2 regions of the Arthrobacter dokdonensis genome follow, and region 1 is predicted to be linked to the other one. Evidence: predicted binding sites of a transcription regulator. Region 1 holds the regulator's gene; the other holds the start of a gene.
The links. The regulator LexA, encoded in region 1, represses DNA repair genes until DNA is damaged. The targets are predictions, from matches to a motif close to TCGAACANNTGTTCGA.
Positions count from the first base shown of each region.

Region 2: a site for LexA is predicted at 5,186-5,201, ahead of DMB86_RS02120 (DUF222 domain-containing protein). Genes of this name have one in related genera too.

Region 1 covers NZ_CP029642.1:1,909,741-1,918,468, forward strand. Annotated here, with positions in the region: gene hflX (GTPase HflX) at 1-659, shown strand, start outside; gene DMB86_RS08515 (ATP-dependent DNA helicase) at 652-2,721, shown strand; gene lexA (transcriptional repressor LexA) at 2,919-3,662, opposite strand; gene DMB86_RS08525 (LysM peptidoglycan-binding domain-containing protein) at 4,026-4,424, shown strand; gene DMB86_RS08530 (histidinol-phosphate transaminase) at 4,803-5,900, shown strand; gene hisB (imidazoleglycerol-phosphate dehydratase HisB) at 6,068-6,694, shown strand; gene hisH (imidazole glycerol phosphate synthase subunit HisH) at 6,691-7,422, shown strand; gene DMB86_RS20570 (hypothetical protein) at 7,423-7,578, shown strand; gene priA (bifunctional 1-(5-phosphoribosyl)-5-((5-phosphoribosylamino)methylideneamino)imidazole-4-carboxamide isomerase/phosphoribosylanthranilate isomerase PriA) at 7,636-8,373, shown strand; gene DMB86_RS08550 (SseB family protein) at 8,379-8,728, shown strand, end outside.
Region 2 covers NZ_CP029642.1:462,711-471,438, forward strand. Annotated here, with positions in the region: partial or broken gene DMB86_RS02110 (glycoside hydrolase family 3 C-terminal domain-containing protein) at 1-611, shown strand, start outside; gene DMB86_RS02115 (ABC-F family ATP-binding cassette domain-containing protein) at 671-2,353, opposite strand; gene DMB86_RS02120 (DUF222 domain-containing protein) at 2,653-5,142, opposite strand; gene DMB86_RS02125 (multidrug effflux MFS transporter) at 5,373-6,611, opposite strand; gene DMB86_RS20820 (hypothetical protein) at 6,795-7,499, shown strand; partial or broken gene DMB86_RS20825 (C40 family peptidase) at 7,520-8,116, opposite strand; gene DMB86_RS02135 (response regulator transcription factor) at 8,285-8,728, opposite strand, start outside.

The sequences.
Region 1 (8,728 bases):
CCATCGCCGGCTACACGAACGCCGGAAAGTCCTCGCTGCTCAACCGGCTCACCGACGCCGGCGTGCTGGTGGAAAACGCCCTGTTCGCCACCCTCGATCCCACGGTGAGAAAGACCGAAACGGCCGACGGCCTCGGCTACACCCTCGTGGACACGGTGGGTTTTGTCCGCTCACTGCCCACGCAGCTGGTGGAAGCATTCCGGTCCACCCTGGAAGAGGTGGCCGATTCCGACCTCATCCTGCACATCGTGGACGCCTCCCACCCGGACCCGGAAGGCCAGATTGCGGCCGTCCGCTCCGTGTTTGCCGAGGTCGGCGCCCTGAAGATCGCGGAAATCATCGTCCTGAACAAGGCGGACATCGCCGATCCCTTCGTGGTGGAACGCCTGCGCCAGCGCGAGCCGCGCACGGTAGTGGTCTCGGCACGCACCGGGCAGGGGATCGATGACCTCCTGGCTGCCATCAGTGAGGCCATACCGCGGCCGGGCGTGGCCCTGACGCTGCTCATTCCCTACGACCGCGGCGATGTACTGAACCGCCTCCACCGCAGTGACGCCGAGATCATCAGCGTCGAACACGGCGAGGAAGGGACGGTTGCCAAGGTCATGGTCCGCGAGGACCTGGCCAGCGAGGTGGAGCCGTTTGTCCAGCATGAGTGAGGCCGCCACCACGGCTGACGCGGACATCGACGCTGAAAGCCCGGAGGCGCTGACCGCCCAGGCGCTGGAACTGCTGGACAGCGCCGTGGCAGCCATGGGCGGCCAGCGCCGCGACGGCCAGCACGAGATGGTCCGACGCGTGGTGGAAGCCATTGAAAGCGGTGACCACCTGCTGGTGCAGGCAGGCACCGGAACGGGCAAGTCGCTGGCCTACCTGATCCCGTTGATCGTGCATTCCCTGACCAGCGACAAACCGTCCGTGGTGGCCACGGCCACATTGGCCCTGCAGGCCCAGATCGTGGGCCGTGACGTGCCACGGCTGCTGGCAGCGCTCGAGCCGCTGCTGCCGCGGCCCATCGACGTCGCCTTGGTCAAGGGGCGCAGCAACTACGTGTGCAAGCATAAGCTTGGCGGCGGTTTCCCCTCCGAGGACTCCTCTGAGGGCGCCCTGTTCAGCCTGGGCGAAGACGCCACCGTGGTGCACCTGCCCGGCGCCAAGTCGGGCCCGTCCTCACCGTTGGGCCGGGAAGTGGTCCGGCTGCGCGAATGGGCCGAGGACACCCCAACGGGTGACCGCGACGAACTCATGCCCGGCGTCACCGACAAGGCCTGGCGCCAGGTCTCGGTCACCTCGATGGAGTGCCTGGGTGCACAGAAATGCCCCCTTGCGGAAGTCTGCTTCTCCGAACTGGCCCGGGCCAAGGGCGCCGAGGCGGACATCGTGGTGACCAATCACGCCATGTTGGCCATCAGCGCCTTTGAAGGCATTGCGGTGCTGCCCGACTACGATGTCGTGGTGGTGGACGAGGCCCACGAGCTCCAGGACCGCGTCACCGGGGCCGTCACCGGCCAGCTGTCCGTGCAGATGGTCCAGGCCGCGGCATCAAGCACACGCAAGCACACCGGCGTCTCGGTGGAGGCGCTCCACGCCGCCGCGACGGCCCTGGACATGGCCTTTTCCGGCACGCCCAGCGGGCTGCTGCCCAACGGGCTCAATGAGGAACACACCGCCGCCATCGAACAGTTGCGCGACGCCGCACGCGTGGCACTCTCCGACTCCAAGCCGGACGGCAATGCAGCGGCGGACGGTGGCCGGTCCATTGCCAGGTCGCGGTTGAACCTGATCTTTGACCTGTGCGAACGGCTGCTCACCGCCCGGGATGCCCGCGAAGTGGTGTGGACCGCCCGGACCGGAACATTTGCCCCGGGCAAGGGCTACCAAAAGGCCGACGACAGCGAACCTCCCGTCATCAACATTGCCCCGCTCAGCGTGGCAGGCAAACTCCGTGAGGGCCTCTTTTCCGACCATACAGTGGTGCTCACCTCCGCCACCCTGGCCATCGGCGAGTCGTTCCAGGCCACGGCCGGCGGCCTTGGCCTGCTGGGTGCGAACGCACCGGCCTGGACGGGAGCCGACGTCGGCTCACCGTTTGACTACCCCAAACAGGGCATGTTGTACGTGGCGGCTCACCTGGCCAAGCCGGGCTTCGGCAATTCTCCCGAACAGCTGGCCGAGTTGGAGGCGCTCATCACTGCCGCCGGCGGCGGTACCTTGGCGCTCTTCTCCTCCCGGAGGGCGGCGGAGGACGCCGCGGAAAAGCTGCGCAAAAAGCTCAAGGTCAGGATCCTGTGCCAAGGGGATTCGTCCATGGCCGGGCTCATCAAGGAGTTTTCCGACGAGCCGGACACGTGCCTGTTTGGCACCATGTCCTTGTGGCAGGGAGTGGACGTCCAAGGCGCTTCCTGCCGGCTGGTGGTCATCGACCGGATCCCGTTCCCGCGTCCGGACGACCCCCTCGTGACAGCACGTGCGCGGGCCGTGGCCCAAAGCGGCGGGGACGGGTTCATCGCCATTTCCGCAACGCATGCCGCCATCCGGCTGGCACAGGGCGTGGGCCGGCTGATCCGTTCCAGCAGCGACCGCGGCGTGGTGGCGGTCCTCGATTCCCGTCTGGCAAACGCCGGCTACGGCGGCTTTCTGCGTGCCGCCCTGCCGCCGTTCTGGTCCACCAAGGACCGCTCCGTGGCCCTCGCGGCGCTCCAAAGGCTGTCCGGGAAGTAGCCGCTTCGCCGTTTGCGGCGCCGGCCCGACATTTTTCCGTCGGCTATCCGACGCGTCGGCCGCGGGCGGCCTTTGGCGTCTCCATTACGCCTCCTACAAAAAATGCCGGCTCCGCCGCTTCGGTTCGCGCACGTCAACAACACGGAAGCGCCCCCGGCCTGGTTGCCGGGGGCGCTGCTGGGTCCCGCGGGGAACGTCTACAGGCTGCGGAGGACGGAGACGACCTTGCCCATGACCGTGGCCTCGTCACCGAGGATGGGCTCGTATCGCGTGTTCTGTGGCAGCAGCCACGTGTGTCCGTCGCGCTGGCGGAAGGTCTTGACCGTTGCTTCGTCCTCCAGCAGGGCGGCGACAATGTCACCGTTGTTGGCCGAGTTCTGCCGGCGGACAACCACCCAGTCTCCGTCGCAGATTGCGGCGTCAATCATGGAATCGCCGGCCACCTTGAGCATGAACAGCTCACCGCTGCCCACAATCTGGCGCGGGAGGGGCATGATGTCGTCAACCACCTGGTCCGCGAGGATGGGCCCGCCCGCTGCGATCCGGCCCACAAGCGGGACAAAGGCAGTGTCCGAGGAACTGCTCAGCTGGGCAAAGTTCAGGCCATTGGAACTGCGGACCTGTTCCGGCTCGTTGACGCCTTCGATGGCCACGACGCCGTTGTCGATGACCAGGGGGATGAGCACTTCCATGGCGCGCGGGCGCTTGGGGTCGCGGCGCAGGTAGCCGTGGCGTTCGAGCTGTGTGAGCTGGTGGGTGACGCTGGAGAGACTTGCCAGTCCCACGTCGTCGCCAATCTCCCTCATGGACGGCGGATATCCCTTGTCGGCGATGGAGCGTTGGATGCATTCCAGAATCTTCTTCTGCCGCACCGTCAGCCCTTTCATGCCGGCCCGGCTGGGAGCCTGCGGGATTCGATGCGGAGGTTCGGGTAGTGCCATGTTCCTTCGATCCTTTCTGCGGATGCAGCCAATAATGTCGGTGCCTGCTCTGGGTCGGTGCCGCCCGGTGCCGCTCGGTGCAACTCCGGGCCCGCTCAATGTCAGTGCCTGCTGGTGGACTGCTCCTGTTGGCTCCTGTTGGCGCATCCTGTACCTCAAGATTAAGCCCGCGATGGACGAATTTCAAACATTTGTTCTATCGAGTCTTGGCAGGAGTCGTTAATAGATGCTAAAACTGATACTACGAAGATAGAACATATGTTCTATCGAACGAACAGCGTATGGAAGTCCGGTCGCCAGAAGCTTTTGCGGTTCCCCCTGGGACCACAGGTGACAGGCCCCTGGCGCGAAAGGAACAAAGTCATGAGTGCATTGGTGATTTCCCATGCAAGCCCCGTCGGAGCGGCGGCCTTCCAGGCGCCCGCAACCATGCCGCTGCGGCTGACGCGCCGCGGCCGCATGCTGCTGCTGGGGCTTCCTGCCCTGGCGGTCACAGCCGTCCTGGCGTTTGCTCTGTTGGCGTTCGTGCTGGGCTCCCTGGCCAGCCCCGCGAATGCGGCCACCAAGGACAGTGCCGCGGGCCTGGCCGCGTCCACCGTACCCGTCACTGTGCTCCAGGGCGACAGCCTGTGGTCCATCGCGGCGGCCGCTGACTCCACCCGTGACGTCCGTGACGTCGTGGCCGACATTGTGACCCTGAACGAACTAGGCAGCGGCGTCCTCCAGGCCGGACAGCGCCTGTACGTGCCGCTGGGCAAATAGTCCCCAGCCGCTCCCACTGCTCGCAGGCTCCCAGCGGGTCCCTCGCGGCTGTGGGCCCACCACCCGCTCCCACTGCTCGCAGGCTCCCAGCGGGTCCCTCGCGGCTGTGGGCCCACCACCCGCTCCCACTGCTCGCAGGCTCCCAGCGGGTCCCTCGCGGCTGTGGGCCCACCACCCGCTCCCACTGCTCGCAGGCTCCCAGCGGGTCCCTCGCGGCTGTGGGCCCACCACCCGCTCCCACTGCTCGCAGGCTCCCAGCGGGTCCCTCGCGGCTGTGGGCCCACCACCCGCTCCCTGCGGGGCGTGATGGGTACAGGTCGGGGGGGCATGGGACGTCACAAGTTCTCTTCCCACGGCCCTGCCACTTAAACTGGAAGCATGGACCAGTTTGAACGCCTCAGCCAGTTGCCGCTTCGCGACGATTTGCGCGGCCAGCATCCCTATGGCGCCCCGCAGCTGGACGTTCCCATCCTCCTCAACGTCAATGAGAACACCTTCGGCGTTCCGCTGGATGCCAAGGAAGCCATCCTCAAGGCCGTTGCGGATGAACTGGACGGGCTGAACCGCTACCCGGACCGGGAGTTCACCGAACTGCGCAGGGCCCTCGCCGCATATCTGGGCCACGGCCTGACGGCAGACAACATTTGGGCCGCCAACGGCTCGAACGAGGTCCTCCAGCAGCTCCTCCAGGCGTTCGGGGGCCCCGGACGCAGCGCCATGGGATTTCCCCCCACTTATTCGATGTACCCGTTGCTGGCCAGCGGTACCGGCACCGCCTACGTCGCAGGCACCCGGGGGAACGGCTTCAGCCTTTCCGCGGCGTCCGCCGCCGAGCAGGTGCGGTCCCTCGCCCCCAACGTGGTGTTCCTTTGCTCACCCAACAACCCGACGGGCACGGCCCTGGGACTGGACGTCGTCGAGGCTGTTTATGAGGCCGGGGAGGCCTCCGAGGCGATCGTGATCGTCGATGAGGCCTACGCTGAGTTCGCCCACGCAGGCACGCGGAGCGCCCTGGCCCTGCTCGAGGGGCGTCCTCGCCTGGTGGTGTCGCGCACCATGAGCAAGGCCTTCGCCCTGGCTGGTGCCCGGGTGGGCTACCTCGCGGCAGCGCCCGAGATTTCCGACGCCGTCCGGCTTGTGCGCCTGCCCTACCACCTCTCCGCGATCACCCAGGCAACCGCTGTCGCGGCCCTCCGAAACTCGGACGCGCTGCTCGCCAACGTGGAGGCCATCAAGGTCCAGCGCGACCGCATCGTGGACGAACTGGTGCGGATGGGCCTCGCGCCGGCCCCGTCCGATTCGAACTTCGTCTTTTTCGGCGGCCTCGCGGACCCGGCCTCCGTCTGGGAACAGCTGCTTGCCGCCGGCGTGCTGATCCGTGACGTCGGGATCGCCGGCCACCTGCGGGTCACCGCCGGCACGGAGGCCGAGACCAGCGCCTTCCTTGACGGACTGCGCGCCATCCTGGCGAAATAGCCCTGGGACCGGCCCGGCGTCGTGCCCCGCTGACGCCCGTGGCCGCCGCTGGGCCGGGCAGGGCACACCGCCAGTGCGTCTAAACTGGTGGTACACCAACACCAAAGTTGCCGGTGCCATGCCATGCCCGGCAGCAGGCGCCCGACGAAGCAAAGGACCGTTGAACCATGACCGAGAACCGCCCGCAGCCCGGCCGGGGACGCACGGCACGCCTGGAACGCGCCACGAGTGAATCCAGCGTGCTGGTCGAAATCAACCTGGACGGCACTGGGGTTTCGGAGATCGACACGTCCGTGCCGTTCTACGACCACATGCTCACGGCGCTCTCCAAGCACTCGCTGATCGACATGAAGGTCAAGGCCACCGGGGACACTGACATCGACGCCCACCACACGGTGGAAGACGTGGCGATCTCGCTGGGCGAGGTGCTGCGCGAGGCCCTCGGCGACAAGGCCGGAATCCGGCGCTTCGGCGAGGCCACGATCCCGCTGGACGAGGCGCTGGCCAACGCGGTGGTCGATGTATCCGGCCGTCCGTACCTGGTCCACAGCGGCGAGCCGGCGGGCCAGGAATACCATCTCATCGGCGGCCACTTCACCGGGTCACTGACCCGGCACGTCTTTGAGGCCATCACCCTGCACGCACGGATCTGCCTCCACATGACAGTCATCGCAGGCAGGGATCCGCACCACATTGTCGAATCCCAGTTCAAGGCCTTTGCCCGCGCCCTGCGGTCCGCCGTGGAAAAGGACCCTCGCGTCACCGGCATCCCGTCCACCAAGGGGCTCTTGTGAGCGGGACAGCGGCGCAACCCGCCCCGCGGCCGGCCGTCACGGTCCTGGACTACGGGTCCGGGAACGTCCGCTCGGCCGTGCGCGCGCTCGAACGTGCCGGGGCCGCGGTGACCTTGAGCGCGCGCCCCGACGACGTCCTGGGCGCCGACGGCCTTGTGGTGCCCGGAGTGGGCGCGTTCGGTTCAGTCATGGCGGAGCTGAAGTCGGTCGACGCCATCCGCATGATCGGACGCCGTGTCGCCGGCGGCCGGCCCGTCCTGGGCATCTGTGTGGGACTGCAGGTCTTGTTTGAGGCCGGTGTGGAACACGGCGTGCGCGAAGAAGGGATGGGGGAGTGGCCGGGAACCGTGGAACTGCTCCCGGCGGAAGTGGTCCCGCACATGGGCTGGAACACGGTCAAGGTCCCGGAAGGCTCCCTGCTGTTCAACGGCGTGGAGAACGAGCGCTTTTACTTTGTGCACTCCTACGCCGTGCAGACCTGGGATTTTGACGTCATTCAGCCGAAGATGAAACCGCCGGCGGTCACCTGGTCAGAGCACGGCGCGCCGTTCATCGCCGCCGTGGAGAACGGCCCGCTGTGCGCCACGCAGTTCCACCCGGAAAAATCCGGCGATGCCGGGGCGCGCCTCTTGCGCAACTGGGTGCAGTCACTGAAGGCGGCTGGGCCCACGCCCCCGACGGACCCCGGGCGGCGCGCCAGCGTCAGCCGGGCAGGGCGTGGGGACTAGATGTACTCGCTGCTGCTCATGGCCCTCGGCGGACTCCTCATTGGGGGCGCCTACACCTTCTACCAGCAAAAGACGCCCCGCTGGATCCCCATCAGCTTTGCCGCGCTCGCCGCCATGTCCCTGGTGGCGGCCTACCTGTTCACCTTGAAGGGCTAGGCAGCCGCACTGCCCGTACAGCCCCGCCCATCCCGCCACCAACCTGTTGAGGACCCGATGACCACCACCCCCATCCTGGAACTGTTGCCCGCCGTCGACGTCGCCGACGGCCAGGCCGTCCGGCTCGTCCAGGGCGAGGCCGGCTCGGAAACCAGCTACGGCTCGCCCCTGGACGCTGCCCTGAACTGGCAGAACGACGGCGCCGAGTGGGTCCACCTGGTGGACCTGGACGCCGCGTTCGGCCGAGGCTCGAACCAACAGTTGCTCCGGGAAGTGGTCCAGGCCCTCGAAGTGAAGGTGGAGCTGTCCGGCGGCATCCGGGACGACGCCTCACTGGAAGGCGCCCTGGAACTGGGCGCCGCGCGCGTCAACCTGGGCACCGCGGCACTGGAAAACCCTGAATGGACCGCCCGGGCCATCGAACGCTTTGGCGAGCGGATCGCCGTCGGCCTTGACGTGCGCGGCACCACCCTGGCCGGCCGCGGCTGGACCAAGGAAGGCGGGGACCTGTGGGAGGTCCTGGCCCGGCTGGAGGACGCCGGCTGCGCGCGCTACGTGGTCACCGACGTCACCAAGGACGGCACGCTGCGCGGCCCCAACGTGGAACTGCTGCGTGAAATGTGCTCGCGGACCGCCAAGCCCGTGGTTGCGTCCGGCGGAATTTCCAGCCTCGAGGACCTGCGCGTGCTGCGCGGGCTGGTCGGCGACGGCGTTGAGGGCGCCATTGTCGGCAAGGCCCTGTACGCGGGCAAGTTCACGCTGCCCCAGGCGCTGGACGTGGCCGGACGCCGCTGAACGCCATGACTGACTTGCCCCACAAGCAGCTTCCCGGACACATCGCCGCGGCCCTCGCCGGCGCCGGCGGCCCCGCGGACTCGGCCGGCCAGCCGTGGTCCGGCCGGGAGCTGCCGGAGGGCGGGAAGTACCACAACTTTGACGCCGACGACGGCGCTGCCGACTCCCGCTACACCGATGCGGTTGCGGGGCTGCTGGCGGGGGACGGTTCGGAGGCGGAGGTGGTCGCCTCGCTGGCACAGGCACGGCTCTTCGTACCGATCGTGGCGCAACTCGCCGAACAAACGGTGGGGGAGAACGGGCTGGTGTCCGACAAGGAGTCCGATATGGCCCTTGTCACGCTCCGGGCGCCGGA
Region 2 (8,728 bases), 1.4 Mb from region 1:
GCACCAACGCCGCCATCGAGTCTGAGGGTTTTGACCGCGAAAACCTGGACCTGCCCGGCCGCCAAAACGAACTGGTGGAGGCGGTTGCCGCAGCGAATCCGCGCACCGTTGTGGTGGTGATCTCCGGTTCGCCCGTGCTCATGCCATGGCGGGAAAAGTCGGGGCCGTGCTGCTGGGCTGGTTTGGCGGGCAGGAGTTTGGGGCCGCGATCGCGGACATCCTGCTGGACATCGCCGAACCCGGGGGCCGCCTGCCCACCTCCTGGCCGGCCGCACTGGCGGATGTGCCCGTGTTGAACACCACACCCGTGGACGGGCAGCTGGTGTACGGCGAGGGTATCCATGTCGGCTATCGGGCCTGGCTGAGGCAGCAGGCCGCCGGTGGGGCGGCGCCGGCATATCCTTTTGGCTTCGGCCAGGGCTACACCTCGTTTGTCCTGGGACATCCGGCGGTTCTGCCGTCGGGCCAAGGTACCGGTGTCCGGCTCCTCGGGCAACGTGGAGGTCCAGGTTCCGGCGCGTGCCTTTGCCCATTACGACGGCGGCTGGCAGCAGGAACCCGGTGTCTTCAGGGTCCTCGTGGGCAGGCATGTGGAGGACGATTTCCAGGCGCGGAGGTGGAGATCGGCTGACTTCGGCCGCTCCGCAGCCCCACACGTCGGCCGGGACCGCTACCGAGCCCGTTCCACCCGCTTTTCATCCCAGACCGGTTCCTCGGATTCATACACCTTGCCGTCGGAGCCGAAGACCAGGAAGCGGTCAAAGGAGCGGGCAAACCAGCGGTCGTGCGTGACGGCCAGGACGGTCCCTTCGAAGGAGTCGATCGCCTTCTCCAGCGCCTCTGCTGAATGCAGGTCCAGGTTGTCGGTGGGCTCGTCGAGAAGCAGCAACGTGGCTCCAGAGAGTTCAAGCAGCAGGATCTGGAAGCGCGCCTGCTGGCCGCCGGACAGGGAATCGTACTTCTGCTCGGAGCTGGAGGCCAGGCCGTAGCGGTCCAGTGCACCGGCGGCGGCCTCGCGGCCCAGACCGGAGCGGTGCTCGTCGCCACGGTGCAGGATGTCCAGCAACGTCCGGCCAAGCAGGTCCGGCCGGGCGTGGGTCTGGGCAAAGAAGCCGGGCCGGATGCGGGCGCCAAGCTTCACCGAGCCCTGGTGCGGCACGTGGGCAATTTCGACGTCGGACACCGGTTCGTGTTCCTTGTCCGGATCGGAACCGCCGGCTGCGAGCAGGCGCAGGAAGTGGCTCTTGCCTGAGCCGTTGGAACCCAGAATTCCCACCCGGTCGCCGAACCAGATCTCCGCGCTGAACGGCTTCATCAGCCCCGAAAGCTCCAGCTTTGTGGCCACGACGGCTCGCTTGGCCGTGCGCCCGCCCTTGAGGCGCATCTTCACGTTCTGTTCGATCGGAAGCGCCTCGGGCGGACCCTTTTCCAGGAATTGCGCCAGGCGCGATTGCGCCGCCTGGTAGCGGTTCGCCATGTCGGAGCGGAACGCGGCCTTGTTCTTGTACATGTTGACGAGTTCCTTGAGCTTGACGTGCTCCTCATCCCAGCGCTTGCGCAACTCCTCAAAGCGGGCATTGCGGTCCTCGCGCGCCTTCACGTACGATTCAAAGCCGCCGCCGTGGGTCCAGCTGGACGCGCCGTTGATGCCCGGCTCCAGGGTGACGATCCTGTCCGCGGCGTTGGCCAGCAGTTCCCGGTCGTGGCTGACGAACAGCACGGACTTGTCCGACGCAGCCATTTTCGCCTCGAGCCAGCGCTTGCCCGGGACGTCCAGGTAGTTGTCCGGCTCATCGAGCAGCAGCACCTCGTCCGGACCGGCAAACAACGCTTCCAGCACCAGGCGCTTTTGCTCGCCGCCGCTGAGGGATGAGGCCTTGCGGTACTGCGCCGAATAGAAATCCATGCCCATGGCGGCCATGGTGACTTCGTCCCAGGTCGTTTCCATTTCGTACCCGCCCGCATCACCCCAGTCCGCGATCGCCTGCGCGTAGGCCATCTGGGCGGGCTCGTCGTCGCGCTCCATCATGGCCAGTTCGGCTAAGTCCACCGCCTTCCCGGCGCCGGAAATGTTGGCGGAGGCGACGGACAGCAGCAAGTCCCGGACGGTGCTGTCGTCGCGGACCTGGCCCACGAACTGGCGCATGACTCCCATGCTGCCGGAGCGCGAAACAACACCCTCATCAGCCTTGATGTCCTGGCAGATGATGCGCAGCAGAGTGGTCTTGCCGGTGCCGTTGGGGCCGATCAGTGCCGTCTTTGTGCCGTCGGCGACGCGGAAGTTCACCCCGTTCAGCAGTTGCCGGCCGTCGGAGAGAAAGTAGTCAATGTTTGCAACGTCGATGTGTCCCACCGGTTAATCCTCCCATCTTTCCGCCCCGTCCAATTCGCCGTGGCCGCGGTCCCGCCGATGGGGAGGTGGGGTTAAAGCCCCTGCGAATTGGCCTGCCGGCATGACGACTTCAAGACGCCGATGGCGGCGAGGATTGAAGCATGAAAGGTTCCGTGTCCAGCAGGCCTGCACCGTCCTGGTTCATTGGCCACCCCGTGGTCGAGCACCGAGCTCTGCGAGGGCGTCGAGACCCTGGGCCCGGTGGTCGGGCTGCGATCTCTGCGGGGGCGTCGAGACCCTGGTCCCGGTGGCTGGGTCTGTCAGCTGTCGGGTTGGTTGTTGTTGTTGGGGTGTTTGAAGTTGTAGTCGAGGAGGCTTTCGAGGGGGCTTTGACTTAGGTCGATCCGGGGTGCCGGGCCGGTTGTTGGGCGGTTTTTGTGGTGGCTGGGGTTTTTGGCGAGGCGTTTTTTGAGCCATTTGGGGTAGGCCGGTGGCTGGGTGTCGCGGGGTGCGGGGGCGTGGTATTTGCCGGTGGGCGAGGTCCAGCCCACGCGCCCGTCGGCGGTGGTGCAGGGCTTCCAGCCGCGCAGCTTGATCCCGGCCCGGTCCGGGTCCCGGTCCTGGCGGTAGCGGCCGTGGCGGTCCTTGTCGTCACGGAAGTGACGCAGCGCGTGATGGAGGCGGCAGCCCGGGTGGGTGTTGGCCCTTGTGGTGGGCCCGCCCTGGCCGTAGGCGATGACATGGTCGATGTCGGCGGTGATGGCCGGGTTGGTGCAGTTCGGGAACGAACACGTCTCGTTCAACGCCCGCAGCAGGGTTTTCTCGGCTTCCCGCAGCCGGTACCGTTCCGGGGCCAGCTCCGCCAGGGGCACGTTGGTGACGGGATCGGTGAGCACGCGCAGGAACGCCCCGGCGTTCGCCAGGAGCCTGCGGGCGGTTTCCTCCGGGATCGGCCCGTGCCCGGCCAGCTGCGCCGGTTCGTTCGTGGCTCCGAGCAGGCCCAGGACCGGGACCGTGATGATCACCTGCGCGCCCGGCAGCGGAGGCCCGGTGATCGCCGCCCCGTTGCGGGCGGCCTCGAGCTGGTCCAGGTAGTCCTGCACGGGATCCTCCAGCAACCCGTCGACCACCCCGTCCACCAGGGCGCCGGCAAGCCCGGCAACCAGCTCCCCAATCATGCCACCGGTGACACCGGAGCCGCCGCCCGTGCCGCCGTTGGTGGCTCCATTCGTGCCGCCGCCCGGGACGGAACCGTCCCCTCGGGCATGACCGTCCCGCATCACGGAGCCTCCGACCGTGCCGCCGGTGCCGGATGCCGTGCCGGTGCTGCCGGTGCCGGGTGGGGTGTCGGGGCAGAGGGTTCCGGTCAGGGGGATGTTTTCCGGGTTGGTCTCCCAGGCCCTGGCGCGGGCGTCGGCGTCCCGGGTCAGGGGCCCGATCACTTCGTGCGAGGGCCCGTGGGCCCAGTCCGGGACCACGTCCACCAGCGTCAACCCGGTATACCGGCCCTCTTCCATCGGGGTGGGGCTGGTGATGGTGTACATGTCCAGGATCTGGCCCGAGAACGGGTCGCTGATGAACCGTGCACCCACGTACGGGCCGCCGACAGGCCCGCCATTGCGGCCGCCGGCCACAGTGTGGCTGCCGTCCGGAGCGCCAGCGGCGCCGCCGGCATTGTTTCCTCCGGGCCCGTCGTGGCGGGTGTTGCCGTTGCTTCCGCCGGTGCTGCTTGAGCCGCCGTTGCTCCTGTCGCTGTCTGCGCCGGTCGTGCGGTTGTCGCTGTTGCTGAGCCCGGCGGTGGTTCCGCGGGTGGTTCCGGCGTTACTGTCGCTGTCGCTGAGCCCGCCGGTGGTTCCGCCGTTGGTTCCGGCGTTGCTGCCGCCGGTGGTGTTGGTGGTGCCTTCGTTGGTGGTGGTGGGGAGGGGTTGGTTTAGGAGGAGGAGGGTGGCGGTGTCGGCTTGGAGTTGGCCGGGGGTGCGGTGTTCGTCGGGGCCTTGTTGGGTCCGGGCGAGGCGCGTGCATTGGACGTAGGCGCCCTGGGCTGCCGGGGCGGGGATGTGCAGGGTCAGCCAGGACATGCCGTCCTTGCCCGGTTCGAGGGTGAGGGAGCGTTTGGCGATGGCCTGGCGGGTGCGGGTGGTGAGGGTTTCCGGGTGCAGGCCCTCGCGCATCCGCCGGGCCCGGGAGGCGAACCCGCCGGCGGTGGTGCCCGGCGCGGCGGCGAGCAGGCGGGACTCGAACGCGGTGATGTCGGCCGGGGCCAGGGACGGGGTTTGGGCCAGGGTGCCGGTTTCACCCAGGACCGTGCATGCGTGCCGCCAGGACAGGGTGCCGGTTTCCAGGGCGGTAAGGGTCTCGGGGTGGTGGGCGAGCAGTTCCACGGCCTGGCGGGCCAGGGCGGCCGCGCTGCCCTGGGCGATGCACAGGGTCGTGGCGATCTCGGCGGTCGCGGAGGCTTCGCCCAGCCCGGCCTGCCACGGATCCAGGGCCACCGCGGCCGATTCGACGGCGGCGGCGGCCAGGTGGCGGGCGAGCAGGGCCGCCTTCAACGCCGCGGTCCTCCCCTCCAGGACCCGCACCGCGGCCAGGGCGGCGATGGTGGCGTCCTGCACGGTGCGCGCGACCTGGACCCGCGAGGCCGGTTCCGGCTCCGGGGCCGGGTGCCGGGTGTACGCCGGCAGCCCGGCCAGCCCGGGCGTGTCGGGGCCGAAGGGTTCAATGGAGGGAAGGGACACGGCGGCGATGAGGGCCGCCACATCCGCTGTGGCGGGAACTCCCCCGCTGCCGGGGCCGCTCTCCGGCCTGTCCATGACACCAAGCCTACGCCCTATATACCACACTCTCAATAGTTTCTAGAACATTAGTTCTAAACAGTTTCCGCCCCGCCCACGCCACCAATCCCCGGACCCAGCGGCTCCACCATCGGAGTACTGACGGGCCCTACCGCCGGGGCGGGGAGTCAACAGGCTCGACCGCCGGCGCGTGGCCTGGATCACCGGACCGCACCTCGGCCACGTCGGACGACCACCAGGTGGCGGATTCAGCCCTCACGGCGCGCCAGGCGTCCCGCTGCAGCAACCGCACAAAGGGCCAATGAGGAGCAGATTGCCATTGATACGGCCATCGGAACGGCGGTGTGCTGCCCGGCGATGCCGGTCAGGGGACTTACCAGGCCACCGAAAAGGAACTGGACGGTCCCGAGCACCGCCGAGCCGGCGCCCGCCCGCCCGGGCACGCGGCCCTGCGCCATGGCGACGGCGTTGCCCATAATGAAGCCGACGCAGGCCTGGTTGACGAAGAGGTGGACCAGCGTGGGCCAGCCGGTAACGCCCGCCAGAATGAGGGCGAGACCCGCGATATTGACCACGCATGCCGTCGTGATCGCCGTCCGTAGGATCAGTCCCGGCTCGATCCGATCCACAAGCCTTGTGTTGACAAGGGCTCCCACGATGGAGCCTCCAGCATTGACCGCAAAGATCACCGAGTAGCCCAACGCTGAGAAGCCAAGCACGCTTTGCAGCACGAAGGACGAGGCGGAAATGTAGGAGAACAGAGACCCGAAAGTAAACCCAAACGCCAGCGAGTAGGCCATGAACGCGCGGTTGCGCATGACCCCCAAGGAGATGCTTACGACGCCGGCCAGGCCGCCACGGTGGCGCTTGTGCACCGGCAGGGTCTCCGGAACCACAAACACCGATCCGGCCAGCATCAGCAGCCCGAAACCTGCAAGCGCCCAGAAGGCAACCTGCCACGGGGCGACACTGGCGATGACACCGCCGAGCAGTGGCGCAACGACAGGTGCGAGGGAAGTAATGGTTGCCAGGACTGAGAAGAGCTTGGCCGCCTGGCGGTCTGTCACTATATCTGAGACGACGGCCCGCGCTATCACCACGCCCGCGGCACCAGAGACACCCTGAACCGCGCGGAGGGCAATGACGACGCCGATGCTGGGAGCCACCACGATGGCCAGGCAGGTGGCCAAAAACAAAACGTTGCCCGCCACCATCAATCGGTGCCGCCCGACCATGTCCGAGATTGGGCCGAGCAGGAACTGTCCGACGGCCATGCCCACCATGTACGTGGTCAAGGTCAGCTGAACTGCGGAAGCAGAAGTTTGGTAATAGTCGGCCACCCGCGGCATCGACGCCAGGTACATGTCGGTTGCCATGGGACTGACGGCGCTGAGGATTCCGAGAGCCATCACAAGTATGACCCGGTCCTTGCTGCCGGAAAGCCGCAGTCGCGAGCGGAAGGCGTCGTCGGGGTTCACTGCGGTCATGGACCATCCTTCAGAGGTCAGGCGGATCGGGAAGAACTTGCCCACACTACCGCTGGAGGCGCCCCGGAGGCGCGTCGGTGGAAGATGCAGGACAGCGGCTCGCGTGCCCTGCCGGATCGGGGCTTGATTCCAGAGCCCAAATGTTACGCCGCTTAGTTCACTGACGCCGTGGACTCCGTGGGCATGGGCGAGGCTGAGCTCGATGTCGGGTTCAAACAGGGGGTGGCGCCCGACGTCGGACCTGCCGGCAGGGCGGCCGTGGCAGCCGGGTGCTCCGTTGCCACAGGCGCACATTTAGTTGGCGCAGGCGTCGTGTCCGCGGGGACGCTTCCCGTGTGGCCCGCGCTGGGTTCCGTCTTCGGCGTCGCGCTGGCGCTTGGCGACGGGCTGGGGCTTGGCGTCGGGCTGGCACTGGGCGTCGGCTCCGCCGTCGCGCTGGCACTGGGCGTCGGCTCCGCCGTCGCGCTGGGGCTGGGCGTCGGCTCCGCCGTCGCGCTGGCGCTTGGCGTCGGGCTGGGGCTTGGCGTCGCGCTGGCAGTGGGTGTTGGCTTCGTCGCCGCAGTGGGTGTGGGTGTCGCCGTCGCACTCGGTGTTGGCTTCGCCGCCGCACTCGGCGTGGGACGCGTGCTCACGCTTGGACGGGCGGTTTCCGTGGCCTTGGGCTTCGGTGAGACCTTGCCCGCACTCTCAGCGACAGCCTTGGCCACTGCGTTCTTCGCGGCAGCCGCCCTGTCCGCCAGGGCATGGTCCTTCGCTGCCTTCTGGTCCAGGCTCGCGAACCCGGGCATCGTGAAGTACGTGGAGGAACTGCTGGTCGACGCCGGCGTATGCATGATGGTTCCCACCGAGGGATTGAGCGCACTGATCATCAGGCCGCCGCCAATGTAGATGCCAATGTGCGACCAGTGGTCGGGGCCATCCGGGTTTTGGACCACGATGTCGCCAGGCTGTGGGGTGTTGGTCTTGACCATGGGAACCCACTGCTCCGTGCGCGGCAGTGCTATGCCGGCCTGGGCGTAGGCCCACTGCACAAACCCTGAACAGTCCCACCCCGAGGAAAAACTGGTCCCGCCCCACACATAGCTATGGCCCAGTCCCACGAAGGCGGCGGCCACTATCTCCTGGCGGACCTGCGAGATGAATTCGGGTGAAAAGTCGGCAATGCCCCCGAGCAGGGCTTCGGCGGGATCCCCCGGTCCCGACAGTTCTCCACCAGGGTTTGTGAGATCGAAAACCGTTCTGGGCGCGGGCTTGCGCGACAGGATCAAGGTGTCGGCGAATATGACCTTGATGGCTGCGCCCGGGGGCGCAAAGGAATCAAGTGAGGAAGCGGGCGGTGGATTGGAGCCGGCCGGAACCGGATGCCGGGTTGGCCCGGCCAAAGCGTTGTCCGCCACGGAAGTGCCGGCGTATCCGGCACCCACAAAACCGCCGGAGGCCAGCAGCATGCACGCAACCGCCATGCCCAAATGGAACGGCCGAGACTTCTCCCGTGGAAACGCCATTTACAGGTCCCCCTGCTTCAATGCAATCGTTAGGCCCGAGCTTACGCCGGATACTCAAAAGCAAACAGGATTTTCCCATATTCACACAATGTCCCTTAAGCGCACTTAGCCTCCCGGCGTGTCGCACAGATTCGGCCACCGCGGCCCCGTTACCGGGTTTCGACAGGCTCAACCGCCGGTGCGGATGATGCGGCGCTGGGCGGCCACTGAGATGGCGGCGGTGCGGTTGTCCACGCCGAGCTTGTCGTAGATGTGCACCAGGTGCGTCTTGACGGTGGCCTCGGAGATGAACAGCTGCTTCGCCATGGCCTTGTTGCTCATGCCGGTGGCGAGCAGCTCCAGCAGCTGGACCTCGCGCGTGGACAGCACCGGTTCCGGGTTGCGGATGCGTCCCATGAGGCGGGCCGCCACCTCCGGCGCCAGCGCGGTCTGCCCGGCCGCCGCCTGCTGGACGGCCGCGCGGATCTGTTCCGGCGGGGCGTCCTTGAGCATGTAGCCGCTGGCCCCGGCCTCGACGGCGGCCAGAATGTCGGCGTCGGTGTCGTAGGTCGTCAGGATCAGCACGGGTGGCGCGGACGAAAGCGCCTTGATGGCCCTGGTGGCGGTGACCCC